2 regions of the Streptomyces sp. NPDC018031 genome follow, and region 2 is predicted to be linked to the other one. Evidence: predicted binding sites of a transcription regulator. Region 2 holds the regulator's gene; the other holds the start of a gene.
What was found. The regulator HspR, encoded in region 2, represses chaperone genes until heat shock. The targets are predictions, from matches to a motif close to TTGAGNNNNNNNNNCTCAA.
Positions count from the first base shown of each region.

Region 1: a site for HspR is predicted at 2,045-2,063, ahead of lon (endopeptidase La). Genes of this name have one in related genera too.

Region 1 is NZ_JBIRFT010000001.1:459,642-468,322, forward strand. It holds gene lon (endopeptidase La) at 1-2,022, opposite strand, end outside; gene ACH4B3_RS01925 (spermidine synthase) at 2,631-3,338, shown strand; gene ACH4B3_RS01930 (response regulator transcription factor) at 3,443-4,183, shown strand; gene ACH4B3_RS01935 (ATP-binding protein) at 4,180-5,301, shown strand; gene ACH4B3_RS01940 (multifunctional oxoglutarate decarboxylase/oxoglutarate dehydrogenase thiamine pyrophosphate-binding subunit/dihydrolipoyllysine-residue succinyltransferase subunit) at 5,527-8,681, shown strand, end outside.
Region 2 is NZ_JBIRFT010000004.1:171,833-180,513, forward strand. It holds gene clpB (ATP-dependent chaperone ClpB) at 1-1,795, opposite strand, end outside; gene ACH4B3_RS13085 (pyridoxamine 5'-phosphate oxidase family protein) at 2,018-2,443, shown strand; gene ACH4B3_RS13090 (hypothetical protein) at 2,504-2,797, opposite strand; gene ACH4B3_RS13095 (cupin domain-containing protein) at 2,801-3,160, opposite strand; gene ACH4B3_RS13100 (hypothetical protein) at 3,515-4,183, shown strand; gene ACH4B3_RS13105 (heat shock protein transcriptional repressor HspR) at 4,472-4,936, opposite strand; gene dnaJ (molecular chaperone DnaJ) at 4,941-6,110, opposite strand; gene grpE (nucleotide exchange factor GrpE) at 6,180-6,830, opposite strand; gene dnaK (molecular chaperone DnaK) at 6,827-8,681, opposite strand, start outside.

The DNA of each region.
Region 1 (8,681 bases), on a different contig from region 2:
CAGCTCCGCGCCGTGCGAGCGCAGGAAGCTCAGGGCGATCTGCGCCGACTCCTTCATCACCTCGCCGAGCTGGCCGGTGAGGGTCAGCCCCGCGCCCCCGGTCTCCGGATCGGCCAGCGACGCCTCGACGAAGAGGACGTCGCCACCCGCGCCGGTGACCGCCAGCCCGGTCGCCACGCCCGGGACGGCGGTGCGCCGCTCGGCCGGGTCCTGGGCGGACTCGGGGGTGTGGTGCGGACGGCCGATGAGCGGGCGCAGCTCGTCCGCCCCGATGGTGAAGGGCAGTTCGCGCTCGCCCAGCTCGTGCTGGGCCGCGACCTTGCGCAGCAGCCGGGCGAGGGACCGCTCCAGGGTGCGGACGCCCGCCTCGCGGGTGTACTCCCCGGCGAGCCTGCGCAGCGCCGCGTCGTCCACCGTCACCTCGCCGGGCTCCAGTCCGGCTCGCTCCAGCTGGCGCGGGAGCAGGTGGTCGCGGGCGATGGTGACCTTCTCGTCCTCCGTGTAGCCGTCCAGCCGGACCAGCTCCATCCGGTCCAGCAGCGCCTCCGGGATGGCCTCCAGCACATTGGCGGTGGCGAGGAAGACCACGTCGGACAGGTCCAGTTCGACCTCCAGGTAGTGGTCCCGGAAGGTGTGGTTCTGCGCCGGGTCCAGGACCTCCAGCAGGGCGGCCGCCGGGTCGCCCCGGAAGTCGGAGCCGACCTTGTCGATCTCGTCGAGCAGCACCACGGGGTTCATGGAGCCGGCCTCCTTGACCGCCCGCACGATGCGGCCGGGCAGCGCGCCCACGTAGGTACGCCGGTGGCCGCGGATCTCCGCCTCGTCCCGGACGCCGCCGAGGGCGACCCGGACGAACTTCCGGCCCATGGCGCGCGCCACGGATTCGCCGAGCGAGGTCTTTCCGACACCGGGCGGCCCGACCAGGGCGAGGACCGCGCCCCCGCGCCGGCCGCCGACCACCCCGAGGCCGCGGTCGGCGCGCCGCTTGCGGACCGCCAGGTACTCGGTGATGCGCTCCTTCACGTCCTCCAGGCCCGCGTGGTCGGTGTCGAGCACGGCCTTGGCGCCGGGGATGTCGTAGGCGTCCTCGGTGCGCTCGGTCCAGGGCAGCTCCAGCACGGTGTCCAGCCAGGTACGGATCCAGCCGCCCTCGGGGCTCTGGTCGCTGGCCCGCTCCAGCTTGTCGACCTCCTTGAGGGCGGCCTCGCGCACCTTCTCGGGCAGGTCGGCGGCCTCCACCCGGGCCCGGTAGTCGTCGGACTCGTCCTCCGGATCGCCGTTCAGCTCGGCCAGCTCCTTGCGGACGGCCTCCAGCTGGCGGCGGAGCAGGAACTCGCGCTGCTGCTTGTCGACGCCCTCCTGGACGTCCTTGGCGATGGCCTCCGCCACGTCCTGCTCGGCGAGGTGGTCGCTGAGGCGGGTGATCGCCAGCTTCAGCCGGGCCACCGGGTCGGTGGTCTCCAGCAGCTCGACCCGCTGCTGGAGGGTGAGGAACGGCGAGTAGCCGGAGTTGTCGGCGAGCTGCGAGACGTCGTCGATCTGCTCCACCCGGTCCACGATCTGCCAGGCGCCGCGCTTCCGCAGCCAGCTGGTGGCGAGCGCCTTGTACTCCCGCATCAGTTCGGTGACCGAGCCGGGCAGCGGGCTGGGCACCTGCTCCTCGATCGCGGTGCCCTCCACCCAGAGCGCGGCGCCCGGGCCGGTGGTGCCGGCTCCGATGCGGACCCGGCGGACGCCGCGGATCAGCGCGCCGGGGTCGCCGTCGGAGAGCCGGCCGACCTGCTCCACGGTGCCCAGGGTGCCCACCGCGGCGTAGTTGCCCTCGATCCGTGGCACCAGCAGCACCTGCGGCTTCCCGCCGCCTGGCGCGCGGCCCGCGGCGCGGGCGGCGGCCTGGGCGGCCTCCACCGCGGCCCGTACGTCCGGGTCGGAAAGGTCGAGCGGAACCACCATGCCGGGCAGCACCACCTCGTCGTCGAGGGGCAGTACGGGCAGGGTGAGCGATGCGGACGACGAAGCCATGGTCTCCCCTTCGGCAAGCAACTTGAGCTGTATCGACTCAATGCACCTGCGCCCGCCGGTGTTCCCCACGCCGCGTTCGCTCTCAGCGAACGGGGTGATACACACAGAAACCGGCCATGCCTCACGGAACGGGCGCCGATCCGGCGTGAGGCCGCCCGGCGCAGGTGGCACGAGGCTGCCGGGCGCCGGTGACACGAGCCCGGGCGCCGACCGCTCAGCCGGTCCGGCCGACCGGCAGTCCGCCGGCACACCCGGGCGGCGGCGAGGTCGGCGCGCGGCCACACACCACACGCCCCGCACCGCGGCCGGCCCCGGCCACGCGCCGGCCGCCCCGCACCACCGACCGGCCCCGGTCACTCCCCACCACCTCCGGCCCGCCCCACCCGTGGCGAGCCACCGACCGGACGGGGCGGGCCACCGACCAGGCGACGACCGACGCCGGGGCGGCCCGGACCGGCCCGGCCACCGGCCGAGTGATCACCGCCCCCCGGGCGGGAGCCACAATCGACCATGAAGGCGGCACACGGCATCAACCTGGTGTGATTTCCGTCACGTTGGGCAACCTCTCCACCGCCTCGTTCGTCCCTGTCCGATCACTGGAGGCCCTCATGCACCACCCGCTGCACGACACCGCCGACGACCGGTCGCCGCGGGTCCTGGACCGCCGCGACGGCCCGTACGGCGAAGTGGTGCTGCGGCGCCGCGGCACCGATCACGCGGTGTACGAGATCATCGCCAACGGCTGCTTCCTGATGGACACCTCCGACGGCCGCTCCGAGCGGCTGCTGGTCCGGGCCGCCCTCGCCGCGCTGCCCGCCGACCGGCCGGCCCCGGCGCTGCTCATCGGCGGGCTGGGGGTCGGCTTCTCGCTGGCCGAGGCCGCCGCGGAGCCTCGCTGGGGCCGGATCACCGTGGTGGAGCGCGAGGCGGCGGTCATCGACTGGCACCGCACCGGGCCGCTGTCGGCGGTGTCGGCCGGCGCGCTGGCCGACCCGCGCACCGAGATCGCGCGGACCGATCTGGTCCGGTACGTCCAGGAGGCCGGCGACCGCTACGACGCGCTGTGCCTGGACATCGACAACGGGCCGGACTGGACCGTCACCGAGGGCAACGAGAGCCTGTACTCACCCGCCGGGCTCGCCGCCTGCGCGGCCCGGCTGACCCCCGGCGGAGTGCTCGCCGTGTGGTCCGCGCAGCCGTCCCCGGCGTTCGAGGAAGCCCTCCGTAATGCCGGTTTCACGGGCGTACGGACCGAAGAGATCGCGGTTGCCCGGGGTGTCCCTGACGTGGTCCACTTCGCAACTCGGGGTGCGTAGCCGAGCTACGCACGGTGGCTTTACGCTTCTTGCCTACGAGTGCGGCCGGGCAGGTGACCAGGCACGAGGCCGCCGGTTTCACGGAACGACGCAGGGGCGGGCGTATGGATCAGACTCACACCACCCAGAACGGCGCCGCCGCGACCACGCCCGGGGCGCAGCGCCGGGTGCTGGTCGTCGAGGACGATCCGACGATCGTGGACGCGATCGCCGCCCGGCTCCGCGCGGAGGGCTTCCAGGTCCAGACCGCCGGGGACGGCCCGGCCGCCGTGGACACCGCCGAGGCATGGCAGCCGGACCTGCTGGTCCTCGATGTGATGCTGCCCGGCTTCGACGGGCTGGAGGTGTGCCGCCGGGTGCAGGCCAGACGTCCGGTGCCGGTGCTGATGCTCACCGCCCGGGACGACGAGACCGACATGCTGGTCGGCCTCGGGGTCGGCGCGGACGACTACATGACCAAGCCGTTCTCGATGCGCGAGCTGGCGGCCCGGGTGCACGTGCTGCTGCGCCGGGTGGAGCGGGCCGCGCTGGCCGCGCACACCCCGCGCAGCGGCATCCTGCGCCTGGGCGAGCTGGAGATCGACCACGCACAGCGCCGGGTGCGGGTACGTGGCAACGATGTCCACCTCACCCCGACCGAGTTCGACCTGCTGGTGTGCCTGGCCAACACCCCGCGCGCGGTGCTCTCCCGGGAGCAGCTGCTCGCCGAGGTGTGGGACTGGGCGGACGCCTCGGGCACCCGGACCGTCGACAGCCACATCAAGGCGCTGCGCCGGAAGATCGGCGCGGAGCGCATCCGCACCGTGCACGGTGTCGGCTACGCTCTGGAGACCCCCGCGGCATGAAACCGGTGCCGGTGCGGGAGCTGTGGAGCCGACTGTGGGAGGCGCTGCGGCCCATCGACCCGTACCGCTCGGTGAAGGCCGCGCTCGGCGCGCTGGTCATCGGCTCGGTGATCATCACCACGCTGCTGGTGTTCGTGGCCGCCCACTCCGACACCGAGCTGCGCATCATCACCATCTTCTCGATCATCGCCTCGCTGCTGATCACCCAGTTCGTGGCGCACGGCCTGTCGGCGCCGCTGGACGAGATGACCGAGGTCACCCGGGCGATGGCGAACGGCGACTACACCCGGCGGGTGCGGGCGGCGGAGCGGCGGGACGAGTTCGGCGACCTGGCCGCCGCCTTCAACCGGATGGCCGCCGACCTGGAGGCGGTGGACACCCACCGCAAGGAACTGGTGGCCAACGTCTCACACGAGCTGCGCACCCCCATCGCGGCCCTGCGGGCGGTGCTGGAGAACGTGGTGGACGGGGTCTCGGAGCCCGATCCGGAGACCATGCGGGTGGCGCTGCGGCAGACCGAGCGGCTGGGCCGGCTGGTGGAGCAGCTGCTGGACCTGTCCCGGCTGGACAACGGGGTGGTGCCGCTGCACTCCCGGCGCTTCGAGGTGTGGCCCTACCTCGCCGGGATCCTGAAGGAGGCGAGCATGGCCCGCAGCGCCAGCTCCGACCACCGCTCGGGCACCCATGCGCGCAAGGACGTCCACCTCAACCTCGACGTCTTCCCCTCCGACCTGACCGCGCACGCGGACGCGGAGCGGCTGCACCAGGTGGTGGCCAACCTGATCGACAACGCGGTGAAGCACAGCCCGCAGCACGGCCGGGTCACGCTCCGGGCGCGGCGCGGCGACGGCCCGCAGAGCCTGGAGCTGGAGGTGCTGGACGAGGGACCGGGCATCCCGGAGGCCGAGCGGTACCGGGTCTTCGAGCGGTTCAACCGGGGCGGGCCGAAGGCCGCGGCGCCGGGCAAGGGCCCGGGCGGCGACGGCGGCACCGGGCTGGGGCTGGCGATCGCCCGGTGGGCGGTGGATCTGCACGGCGGCCGGATCCGGGTGGCCGAATCTCCGCGAGGTTGCCGGATCAAGGTCAGCCTTCCGGGCACCACTCGGGACCAGGGTTGACGTAGGGTCGTCAGCGGAAGCACACACGCGGGCGTGTGGGCGGCTCGGTGTCCTCTCGCGTACGGAAAACCAGGGGTGTTTCCCGCCAAGTCACACCCCGAAACCCGTCGATCAATGTGATGTGCGCGACGATGACCAGTGCGGCCTGCACGTAAGGTGCCGGAAGGCGTAGCCTTTATTCCCGCTGTCCACCACCTTAGGAAGCGGAAGAGGGCGGTTGCCGCCGTGTCGCCACAGTCCCCCAACACCTCGAGCGTCTCGACCGACCAGGACGGGCAAGGGAAGAACCCAGCCGCCGCGTTCGGTGCCAACGAGTGGCTCGTCGACGAGATCTACCAGCAGTACCTCCAGGACCCGAACTCGGTCGACCGAGCCTGGTGGGACTTCTTCGCCGACTACAAGCCGGGCAAGGACACCAGCTCCGCTGTGGCCGCCCCGCAGCAGCCGGTGAGCGGAGCCGCGGCTCCGGCCCAGGCCGCCCCGGCGGCCCCGGCGAAGCCGGCCGCCCAGGCCCCCGCCGCTCCGGCGCAGCCCGCGCAGGCCCCGGCCGCTCAGCCGGCCGCGGCGGCGCCCGCCGCCAAGCCGGCCGCTGCGAAGCCCGCACAGCCCGCCGCCGGTGCGGCCGGCGGTCCGGAGTTCGTCACGCTGCGCGGCCCGTCCGCGGCCGTGGCGAAGAACATGAACGCCTCGCTGGAGCTGCCGACCGCCACCTCGGTCCGCGCGGTGCCGGTGAAGCTGCTGTTCGACAACCGGATCGTGATCAACAACCACCTCAAGCGCGCCCGGGGCGGGAAGGTCTCCTTCACCCACCTCATCGGCTACGCCATGGTGCAGGCGATCAAGTCCATGCCGTCGATGAACTGGTCCTTCGCGGAGAAGGACGGCAAGCCGACGATGGTCAAGCCGCCGCACGTGAACCTGGGCCTGGCCATCGACCTGGTCAAGCCCAACGGTGACCGGCAGCTGGTCGTCGCGGCCATCAAGAAGGCCGAGACGCTCAACTTCTTCGAGTTCTGGCAGGCGTACGAGGACATCGTCCGCCGCGCCCGGGCGAACAAGCTCACCATGGACGACTTCACCGGGGTCACGGTCTCGCTGACCAACCCGGGCGGCATCGGCACCGTGCACTCGGTGCCCCGCCTGATGCCCGGCCAGTCGGTGATCATGGGCGTGGGCGCCATGGAGTACCCGGCGGAGTTCCAGGGCACGTCCCAGGACACGCTGAACAAGCTGGGCATCTCCAAGGTCATGACGCTGACCTCGACCTACGACCACCGGGTCATCCAGGGTGCCGCCTCCGGCGAGTTCCTGCGGATCGTGTCGAACTGCCTGCTGGGCGAGGACGGCTTCTACGACGACATCTTCGAGGCGCTGCGCATCCCGTACGAGCCGGTCCGCTGGCTCCGGGACATCGACGTCAGCCACGACGACGACGTCACCAAGGCGGCGCGGGTCTTCGACCTGATCCACTCCTACCGGGTCCGCGGCCACGTCATGGCCGACACCGACCCGCTGGAGTACCGCCAGCGCAAGCACCCCGACCTGGACATCGTCGAGCACGGCCTCACCCTGTGGGACCTGGAGCGCGAGTTCGCGGTCGGCGGCTTCGCCGGCAAGTCCATGATGAAGCTGCGCGACATCCTCGGCGTGCTGCGCGACTCGTACTGCCGCACCACCGGCATCGAGTTCATGCACATCCAGGACCCCAAGCAGCGCAAGTGGATCCAGGACCGGGTGGAGCGCCCGCACACCAAGCCGGAGCGCGAGGAGCAGCTGCGGATCCTGCGCCGGCTCAACGCCGCCGAGGCGTTCGAGACCTTCCTGCAGACCAAGTACGTCGGCCAGAAGCGCTTCTCGCTGGAGGGCGGCGAGTCCGTCATCCCGCTGCTGGACGCGGTGCTCGACGCGGCGGCCGAGTCGCGCCTGGACGAGGTCGTCATCGGCATGGCCCACCGCGGCCGGCTGAACGTGCTCGCGAACATCGTCGGCAAGTCGTACGCGCAGATCTTCCGCGAGTTCGAGGGCAACCTCGACCCGAAGTCGATGCACGGCTCCGGCGACGTGAAGTACCACCTGGGCGCCGAGGGCACCTTCACCGGTCTGGACGGCGAGCAGATCCAGGTCTCGCTGGTCGCCAACCCCTCCCACCTGGAGGCGGTGGACCCGGTCCTGGAGGGCGTCTCGCGCGCCAAGCAGGACATCATCGGCAAGGCGGGCACCGACTTCACCGTCCTGCCGGTCGCGCTCCACGGCGACGCCGCCTTCGCGGGCCAGGGCGTGGTCGCGGAGACGCTGAACATGTCGCAGCTGCGCGGCTACCGCACCGGTGGCACCGTGCACATCGTCATCAACAACCAGGTCGGCTTCACCGCCGCCCCGGCGGCGTCCCGCTCCTCGATGTACGCCACCGACGTGGCCCGCATGATCGAGGCGCCGATCTTCCACGTGAACGGTGACGACCCGGAGGCCGTGGTCCGGGTCGCGCGGCTCGCCTTCGAGTTCCGCCAGGCGTTCAACAAGGACGTCGTCATCGACCTGATCTGCTACCGGCGCCGCGGTCACAACGAGACCGACAACCCGGGCTTCACCCAGCCCCTGATGTACGACCTGATCGACAAGAAGCGCTCGGTGCGCAAGCTGTACACCGAGTCGCTGATCGGTCGCGGCGACATCACGCTGGAAGAGGCCGAGCAGGCGCTGCAGGACTTCCAGGGCCAGCTGGAGAAGGTCTTCGCGGAGGTCCGCGAGGCCACCTCGCAGCCCGCCCCGGCCGAGATCCCGGAGCCGCAGCCCGAGTTCCCGGTCGCGGTGAACACCGCGGTCAGCCAGGAAGTCATCAAGCGGATCGCCGAGTCGCAGGTCAACGTCCCCGACCGGGTCACCGTCCACCCGCGTCTGCTGCCGCAGCTGCAGCGCCGCGCGGCCATGATCGAGGACGGCACGATCGACTGGGGCATGGGCGAGACCCTGGCCATCGGTTCGCTGCTGATGGAGGGCACCCCGGTCCGGCTGGCCGGCCAGGACTCCCGCCGCGGCACCTTCGGCCAGCGCCACGCGGTGCTGGTGGACCGGGAGACCGGCGAGGACTACACCCCGCTGCTGTACCTCTCCGAGGACCAGGCCCGGTACAACGTCTACGACTCGCTGCTCAGCGAGTACGCGGCGATGGGCTTCGAGTACGGCTACTCGCTGGCCCGCCCGGACGCGCTGGTGATGTGGGAGGCCCAGTTCGGTGACTTCGTCAACGGCGCGCAGACCGTCGTGGACGAGTTCATCTCCTCCGCCGAGCAGAAGTGGACCCAGACCTCCGGCGTCACGCTGCTGCTGCCGCACGGCTACGAGGGCCAGGGCCCGGACCACTCCTCCGCCCGGATCGAGCG
Region 2 (8,681 bases):
CGATGCCGGCGCGGGTGCGGCGCACCGCGTCCGACACCGCCCGGACCGCCTCGCTCTGGCCGATCAGCCGCTTGCCCAGCTCGTCCTCCATGCGCAGCAGCTTCTGGGTCTCGCCCTCCAGCAGCCGGCCGGCCGGGATGCCGGTCCAGGAGGCGACCACGTCGGCGACGTCGTCCGGGCCGACCTCCTCCTTGACCATGGTCTCCTTCTTGGCCTCCTTGGCCTCCGCCTCGGCCTCCGAGGCGGCCTCCAGCTCCCGCTCCAGGCCGGGGATCTCGCCGTACAGCAGCTTGGACGCGGTGTCGAAGTCGCCGTCGCGCTGGGCGCGCTCGGCCTGGCCGCGCAGGTCGTCCAGGCGCTCCTTGAGCTCACCGACCCGGTTCAGGCCCTGCTTCTCCTTCTCCCAGCGGGCGGTCAGGCCGCGCAGCTCCTCCTCCTTGTCGGCGAGGTCGCGGCGGAGCTTGTCCAGTCGCTGCTTGCTGGCCTCGTCCGACTCGTTCTTCAGCGCCAGCTCCTCCATCTTCAGCCGGTCCACGGCACGCTGGAGCTCGTCGATCTCCACCGGGGAGGAGTCGATCTCCATCCGCAGCCGGGAGGCGGCCTCGTCGACCAGGTCGATGGCCTTGTCGGGGAGGAAGCGGGAGGTGATGTACCGGTCGGACAGGGTCGCCGCGGCCACCAGCGCGCCGTCCGCGATCTGCACCTTGTGGTGGGCCTCGTAGCGGCCCTTGAGGCCGCGCAGGATGGCGACGGTGTCCTCCACGGTCGGCTCCGCCACCAGCACCTGCTGGAAGCGGCGCTCCAGCGCCGGGTCCTTCTCGATCCGCTCGCGGTACTCGTCCAGGGTGGTGGCGCCGACCATGCGCAGTTCGCCGCGGGCCAGCATGGGCTTGAGCATGTTGCCGGCGTCCATCGCGGAGTCACCGCCGGCCCCGGTGCCGACCACGGTGTGCAGTTCGTCGATGAAGGTGATGATCTGGCCGTCGCTGGACTTGATCTCGGCGAGGACGGTCTTCAGCCGCTCCTCGAACTCGCCCCGGTACTTGGCGCCGGCGACCATCGCGCCCAGGTCCAGCGCCACCAGGCGCTTGTTCCGCAGCGACTCGGGCACGTCGCCCTTGACGATGCGCTGGGCCAGCCCCTCCACCACGGCGGTCTTGCCGACGCCCGGCTCGCCGATGAGCACCGGGTTGTTCTTGGTGCGGCGGGAGAGCACCTGCACCACCCGCCGGATCTCCTGGTCCCGGCCGATGACCGGGTCGAGCTTGCCGTCCCGGGCGGCGGCGGTGAAGTCGGTGCCGAACTTCTCCAGCGCCTTGTAGGTGCCCTCCGGGTCCTCGCTGGTGACCCGCTGGGCGCCGCGCCGCTCGCCGAACGCGTCCAGCAGCTTCTTCACCGACGCGCCCTGCTGGTCCAGCAGCTCACCGGCGCGGCCGCCCCGGGCGGCGACGCCGATCAGCAGGTGCTCGGTGGAGACGTAGTCGTCGCCCAGCTTGCGGGCGCGCTCCGCGGCGTCGGCGATCACCGCGAGCAGCTCGCGGTTGGGCTGCGGCGGCGCCACCGTCGTCCCCTGCACGCTGGGCAGCCCGCCGAGCAGCCGCTCCACGCCGGAGCGGACCGCGGCGGCGTCCGCCTCCACGGCGGCGAGCAGGTCCATCAGGTTCTCGTTGTCCTGGCCCTGGAGCAGGGCGAGCAGCAGATGGGCGGGGGTGAGGTCGGCGTGTCCGGCGGACACCGCCCGGTCGTTGGCGGCGCTCAGCGCCTCCCGGCTCTTGTTGGTCAGCTCGGCGTCCACGTCTTGCTGCTCCTCCTCGCGCTCTCGGCAACGGAAACGATCCGCACGGCGGGCCGGACCGGGCGGCCCCGGGGGTGTCCGGGACCGGTCCCCGGGCGGAGTGTGCCCGGCTCGCGTACCCGGGCACCGCCATGGACCAATCCTGCCCTGTTCAACCTCCGATAAGTTGAGTCTATTCCACTCAAGGTTCGCGCGGACAGAGGCCCGGCATAGATTCCCCGCATGGCGATCGACCCCCGGCACCCCGACCCCGCGTACCTCGGCTTCTGGCGCGAGCGTCATGTGTGCACCCTGACCACGCTCCGCCCGGACGGCACCCCGCACGTCGTCCCGGTGGGCGTCACCTACGACCCGGAGGCGGGCCTCGCCCGCGTCATCAGCAGCCGGACCAGCCGCAAGGTCCGCAACGTGCTGGCGGCCGGCGCGGCGGGCGCGCCGACCTCGGTCTGCCAGCTGGCCGACAAGCGGTGGGCCACCCTGGAGGGCCGGGCGCGGGTCCGCACCGAACCGGAGCAGGTCGCCGACGCGGTACGCCGCTACGCCGAGCGCTACGGGCGCACCCCGGCACCCAACCCCGACCGGGTACTGATCGAGATCTCCCTCACCCGCGCCATGGGCCGGGTGACGCCGCCCCGCCCCCGCTCCTGACCGGGCCGGGGCCCCACGGACCGGCAGCCGGATCCGGAAGGGCCCCGGCCGCCCCGCCGGTCACGGCTCCTCGTCGATGACCTCCAGGTTCACGAAACGCGGCTCCCCGTCGCACAGCGCCCGGAACCTCTCGGCGACGCGCACCGTCTCCGGCAGCGCGTTGTTCATCATGGCCTGCTCGTAGGACGGGAACTCCACGATGTCCACGAAGTGGTTCGACTTCTCCCGGTCCCGCGTGTGGTACTCCCGCGTCACCGTCCGCCGCCCCTCGGTGGCCATCATCCACTCGTCCATGAGCTTGGACATCTCCGCTTCCTTGGCGGTCTCGTACTCGATGACCTGTACGAACTTCATGGGTCAGCCTTCCTTGGCGTACTCCTTGGCCATGGCCCCCGCGAAGTCGTACACGACCACCTGCTCGTCGCCGACCACCCACGCGTCGTGACCGGGCGACACCACGAACACGTCGCCGGGCCCGACCTCGGTCTCGCCGCCGTCGTCCATCCGGATGCGCAGCCGCCCGGCGACCACGACACCGTTGTGGTGGACCTCGCAGGTGGCGGTGCCCGCGATCGGTGCCACGGACTCGGTCCACCGCCAGCCCGGCTCGAAGGTGCCCACGGCGAAGTCCAGCCCGCTCAGGTGCAGGGCTTCTAGGTGGCCTCCGGGAAAATCGCGCCGCTCGTCGGGCTTCTCGACCGTCTTGACTTCCAGCATGGCGGTACCTCCTCTGCCGTACTTCCATGGTGCGCCCGGCAGCATCGGCGGTGCACGGCGAACGACCCGCCCGGCCCGGCGGCCGACGCGGTGAACGGGCCGGACCGGCACGGCCTACGCCCGGGCGGGTGCCCCGGACAGGCGAGACGGGCCGGCTCCGGCGGCCGGTCCCGCCGTGGACGAAGGGCATCCCGTCCGCCGGGCCGACAGCCGGGATCCGTCACCCTGGGTGATGGGCCCTTCGCCGAAAATCAGCGAGAAGTCGGGAAAAGTGCCGGGAACCGACGTGATGTTGCCGTACGTCAAGGATCACGTCTGCCCATACGGGTAGTTCCGACCAAGGGGGGAATCACCATGCGTCACGTCCGCCGACGTTCCAGAGCCGGTGCCGTCACCGCCATCGCAGCCGTCGTGCTGCTGGCGGTGACCGGCTGCAACAAGAACGGAGGCAGCACCGACCCGACGGGTTCCGCCACCACCGCCTCGCCGAGCACCACGGACTCCGCCGGACCGTCCGCCGACCCGTCCGCCGGTCCCTCGGGCGAGCCGGACGGCCGGCGGCGGGTCGTGGAGGCCTCGCCGGCCGGCGGCCTGCCCAGACTGACCGGTGACGGGGCACTCTCCGACGTCCCGGTCGACCCCGGGGAGATGCGCGACGGCATGACCCTGGTCGCCGCCCACTACGCCGCGCCCGGCGCCGCCGAGCCGGTGCTCTTCATGGGGGTGGACAACGTGCCCGAGGACACCGGCAAGCGCCGCGAACACCTGTGGCGGGGGATGCTCGACCACGCCGGGTGGGACCACGAGCTGGGGCAGCCCCAGGCGGAGCCGGTCGCCGACGCCGGTGAGCTGGGCGGATCGGTGGAGTGCATGCTCGCCTCGCTGAGCGAGAGCGGCAACGTCATCTGCGGCTGGGCCGACGACGGCACCGCCGGTGTGGCGCTGTTCCCCGACACCACGCTGCCCGAGGCGGGCGAGCTGTTCGTGCGGATGCGGGCCGATCTGGAGAAGACGGGCGGCTGACGCGGCTGACCGGGCCGCGGGCCGCCGGTGGCGGTCCGGCGGCCTGACCGCCGGGGAGGAGACACCCCCGGCCGTCGCGGCACGCGGAGGAACCGCACACGCCCCGCCAGGACCGAAGGCACCGCGCCCCCGCCCCGCCAGGCCGAAGACACCGCGTCCACGTCCCGCCAGGACCGAAGGCACCGCGCCTCCGTCCCGCCGGTGCCGAAGAGACCGCGTCCCCGGCACCGAGGAGCGGGGCCGGGGACGTGCGGAGCCGTTGCCCGAAAGCGGTGTGGGCGGTGGCCGTTATTCGGCGGGCCGCTTGGGCCGCCAGACCACCAGCGCGCTCGCCTGCTGCACGTCCTGGTAGGGGACCAGGTCGCGGCGGTAGGAGGCGTGCACCGCGGCCTCGCGCTGCCGCATCGCCACCGCCGCGCCCTCCACCGCCTGCTGGAGTTCGGCGACCCGCGCCTGGAGCGCGGCCACCTGGTTCTCCAGTTCGATGATGCGCTTGATCCCGGCGAGGTTGATGCCCTCGTCCTGCGACAACTGCTGCACCTGGCGGAGCAGTTCGATGTCGCGGGCCGAGTAGCGGCGGCCACGGCCGGCCGTACGGTCCGGCGAGACCAGGCCCAGACGGTCGTACTGGCGCAGGGTCTGCGGGTGCAGACCCGAGAGCTGCGCCGCCACCGAGATGACGTACACCGGCGTCTCGTCCGTCAGCTCGTAGTACGGGTTGCGCCGCCGTCCGTCCCTGTTCGTCGGGTCCATGGGGTCATGCTCCCTTCGCGGCCTGGAACAGCTCCGCCCGCGGGTCCTCACCCGCGGTGGCCTCACGATAGGACTCCAGCGCCTCGCGGGCCTGGTCGCTGAGGTCCCGGGGAACGGCGATCTCGATGGTGACCAGCAGGTCGCCATGGGTGCCGTCCTTGCGCACCGCGCCCTTGCCCCGGGCGCGCATGGTCCGGCCGCTCGGGGTACCGGCCGGCAGCTTCAAGGTCACCGGCGGGCCGCCCAGGGTCGGCACCTTCACCTCGCCGCCGAGCGCGGCCTCGGTGAACGAGACCGGCACGGTGACGGTGAGGTTGTCGTCCTTGCGGCCGAAGACCGGATGCGCTTCGACATGGACCACGACGTAGAGGTCGCCGGCCGGTCCGCCGGTCTCCCCCGGCCCGCCCTTGCCGCGCAGCCGGATCCGCTGGCCGTCGCTGACGCCCGCCGGGATCCGGACCTGCATGGTGCGCGAGGAGCGGGCGCGCCCGCTGCCCTTGCACACGTCGCAGGGGTTCTCGGCGATCAGGCCGCGGCCCCGGCAGTCCGCGCACGGGTCGGTGAGCGAGAAGCCACCGCCCGCGCCGCGGCTGACCTGGCCGGTGCCGACGCAGGTCGGGCACACCCGGGGGGTGCCGTTCTTGTCGCCGGTGCCCGAGCAGGCCTTGCACGGGGCGGGGCTGGACATGCGCAGCGGGACGGTGGCGCCCTCGACCGCCTCGGTGAAGCTCAGCGTCACCTCGGACTCGATGTCCTGGCCGCGGCGCGGCTGCGCCCGGCCGGCGCCCCGGTTGAACAGGCCGCCGAAGACGTCCCCGAGGCCGCCGCCGAAGCCGCCGGCACCGCCGCCGCCCTGGCCGGCACCCCCGAAGAGGTCGCCCAGGTCGAAGTTGAAGCTGCCGGTGCCGCCCGGACCGGGGCGGAAGCCGCCGTTGCCGAACAGCGCGCGGACCTCGTCGTACTCCTTGCGCCGCTTGGGGTCGCTGAGTACGTCGTTGGCCTCGGAGATCTCCTTGAAGCGCTCCTCCGCCGTGGCGTCGGACTTGTTGGCGTCCGGGTGGAACTCGCGGGCGAGTTTCCGGTACGCCTTCTTGATCTCCGCTTCGGTGGCGTCCTTGGGGACACCGAGGACCTTGTACAGATCCTTCTCCAGTACATCCCGGCTCAGGCTCATCCTCGGTGTCCCTCCTCTCCTGCCGTCACCGCTCCGGCTATACCCGCCGCTCCGGTGTCCGCCGTCACGTCAGCCCTCTTCCGGGCCACCGCTCTCCTCGTCGGCGGCCGCCTCGTCGGACTTGCCCTGGGCGCCGGGCTGGGGTTCGGCGACCGCGACCCGCGCGGGGCGGATGGTGCGCTCGCCGATCCGATACCCCGGCTGCAGAATCTGCACGCACGTGGTCTCGGTGACGTCGGGCGCGTAACTGTGCATCAGCGCCTCGTGGATCAGCGGGTCGAAGGGCTCGCCCTCCTTGCCGAACTGCTGGAGGCCCAGCTTGGCGACCACGGTCTCCAGCGACTCGGCGACCGACTTGAAGCCGCCGACCAGCTCGCCGTGGTCGCGGGCGCGACCGACGTCGTCGAGTACCGGGAGCAGCTCGGTGAGCAGGTTCGCGACCGCGATCTCCTTGACCGTGGCCCGGTCCCGCTCCACCCGGCGGCGGTAGTTCTGGTACTCGGCCTGGAGCCGCTGGAGGTCGCCGGTGCGCTCGTTGAGCGCGGTGCGGACCTGGTCCAGCTGCGCCTGGAGACCGACGTCCCGCAGCTCGTCGCCGGCCGGGGCCGCCGGGCCCTCCTTACCGGAGGTCCCGGCGCCCTGCGCCGTGTCGTCAGAGTCCTTCGCGGCTTCGGGAGAAACGTCGGGCTTCTCCTCAAAGCCCGGTGTCTCCTCGGTCACGCCGCACCGCCCTTGTCGGCCTTCTCGTCGTCGACGATCTCGGCGTCCACCACGTCGTCGTCGGCCTTGGCCTGGCCGGCCCCGGCGGCGCCGGCGGCGTCACCCGCGGCCTGCGCGCCCTGCGCGTCGGCGTAGAGGGCCTGGCCGAGCTTCTGGCTGACCGCGGCGACCTTCTCGGTCGCGGTGCGGATCTCCGCCGAGTCCTCGCCCTTGAGCTTGTCCTTCAGCTCGGTGACGGCGGTCTCCACCTCGGTCTTCACCTCGGCGGGCACCTTGTCCTCGTTGTCCTTGAGGAACTTCTCCGTCTGGTAGACGAGCTGCTCGGCCTGGTTGCGGGTCTCGGCGGCCTCGCGGCGGCGGTGGTCCTCCTCCGCGTACTGCTCGGCCTCCTGGCGCATCCGGTCGACCTCGTCCTTCGGCAGCGAGGAGCCGCCGGTGACGGTCATCTTCTGCTCCTTGCCGGTGCCCAGGTCCTTCGCGGCCACGTGCATGATGCCGTTGGCGTCGATGTCGAAGGTGACCTCGATCTGCGGGACCCCGCGCGGGGCCGGCGGCAGGCCGGTCAGCTCGAACATGCCGAGCTTCTTGTTGTACGCGGCGATCTCGCGCTCGCCCTGGTAGACCTGGATCTGCACCGACGGCTGGTTGTCCTCGGCGGTGGTGAAGATCTCCGAGCGCTTCGTCGGGATGGTGGTGTTGCGCTCGATCAGCTTGGTCATGATGCCGCCCTTGGTCTCGATACCGAGGGACAGCGGGGTGACGTCCAGCAGCAGGACGTCCTTGACCTCGCCCTTGAGCACACCGGCCTGGAGCGAGGCGCCGATGGCGACGACCTCGTCCGGGTTGACGCCCTTGTTGGCGTCCTTGCCGCCGGTCAGCTCCTTGACCAGCTCGGCGACGGCCGGCATACGGGTGGAGCCACCGACCAGGACCACGTGGTCGATCTCGGACAGGGCGATGCCCGCGTCCTTGATGACGTTGTGGAACGGGGTCTTGCAGCGCTCCAGCAGGTCGGCGGTGAGCTGCTGGAACTGGGCGCGGGTGAGCTTCTCGTCCAGGTGCAGCGGGCCCTCGGCGGAGGCCGTGATGTAGGGCAGGTTGATCGAGGTCTCGGTGGACGAGGACAGCTCGATCTTCGCCTTCTCCGCCGCCTCACGCAGACGCTGGAGGGCCATCTTGTCCTTGGACAGGTCCACGCCGTGCCCGGAGTGGAACTGCTTGACCAGGTAGTCCACGACGCGCTGGTCCCAGTCGTCACCACCGAGGTGGTTGTCACCGTTGGTGGCCTTCACCTCGACCACGCCGTCGCCGATCTCCAGCAGCGAGACGTCGAAGGTGCCGCCACCGAGGTCGAAGACGAGGATGGTCTGGTCGTCCTTCTCCAGCCCGTAGGCGAGAGCGGCCGCGGTGGGCTCGTTGACGATGCGCAGGACGTTGAGGCCCGCGATCTCACCGGCCTCCTTGGTGGCCTGACGCTCGGAGTCGTTGAAGTACGCCGGGACGGTGATGACCGCGTCGGTGACCTTCTCGCCCAGGTAGGCCTCGGCATCCCGCTTCAGCTTCTGCAGGATGAAGGCGCTCATCTGCTGCGGGTTGAAGTCCTTGCCGTCGAGGTTGATCTTCCAGTCGGTGCCCATGTGGCGCTTGACCGAGCGGACCGTCCGGTCGACGTTGGTCACGGCCTGGCGCTTGGCGACCTCACCGACCAGCACTTCGCCGTTCTTGGCGAAGGCGACGACGGACGGCGTGGTCCTGGCGCCCTCGGCGTTGGTGATGACGGTGGGCTCACCGCCCTCGAGAACACTGACGACGGAGTTCGTCGTACCCAGGTCGATGCCGACCGCACGTGCC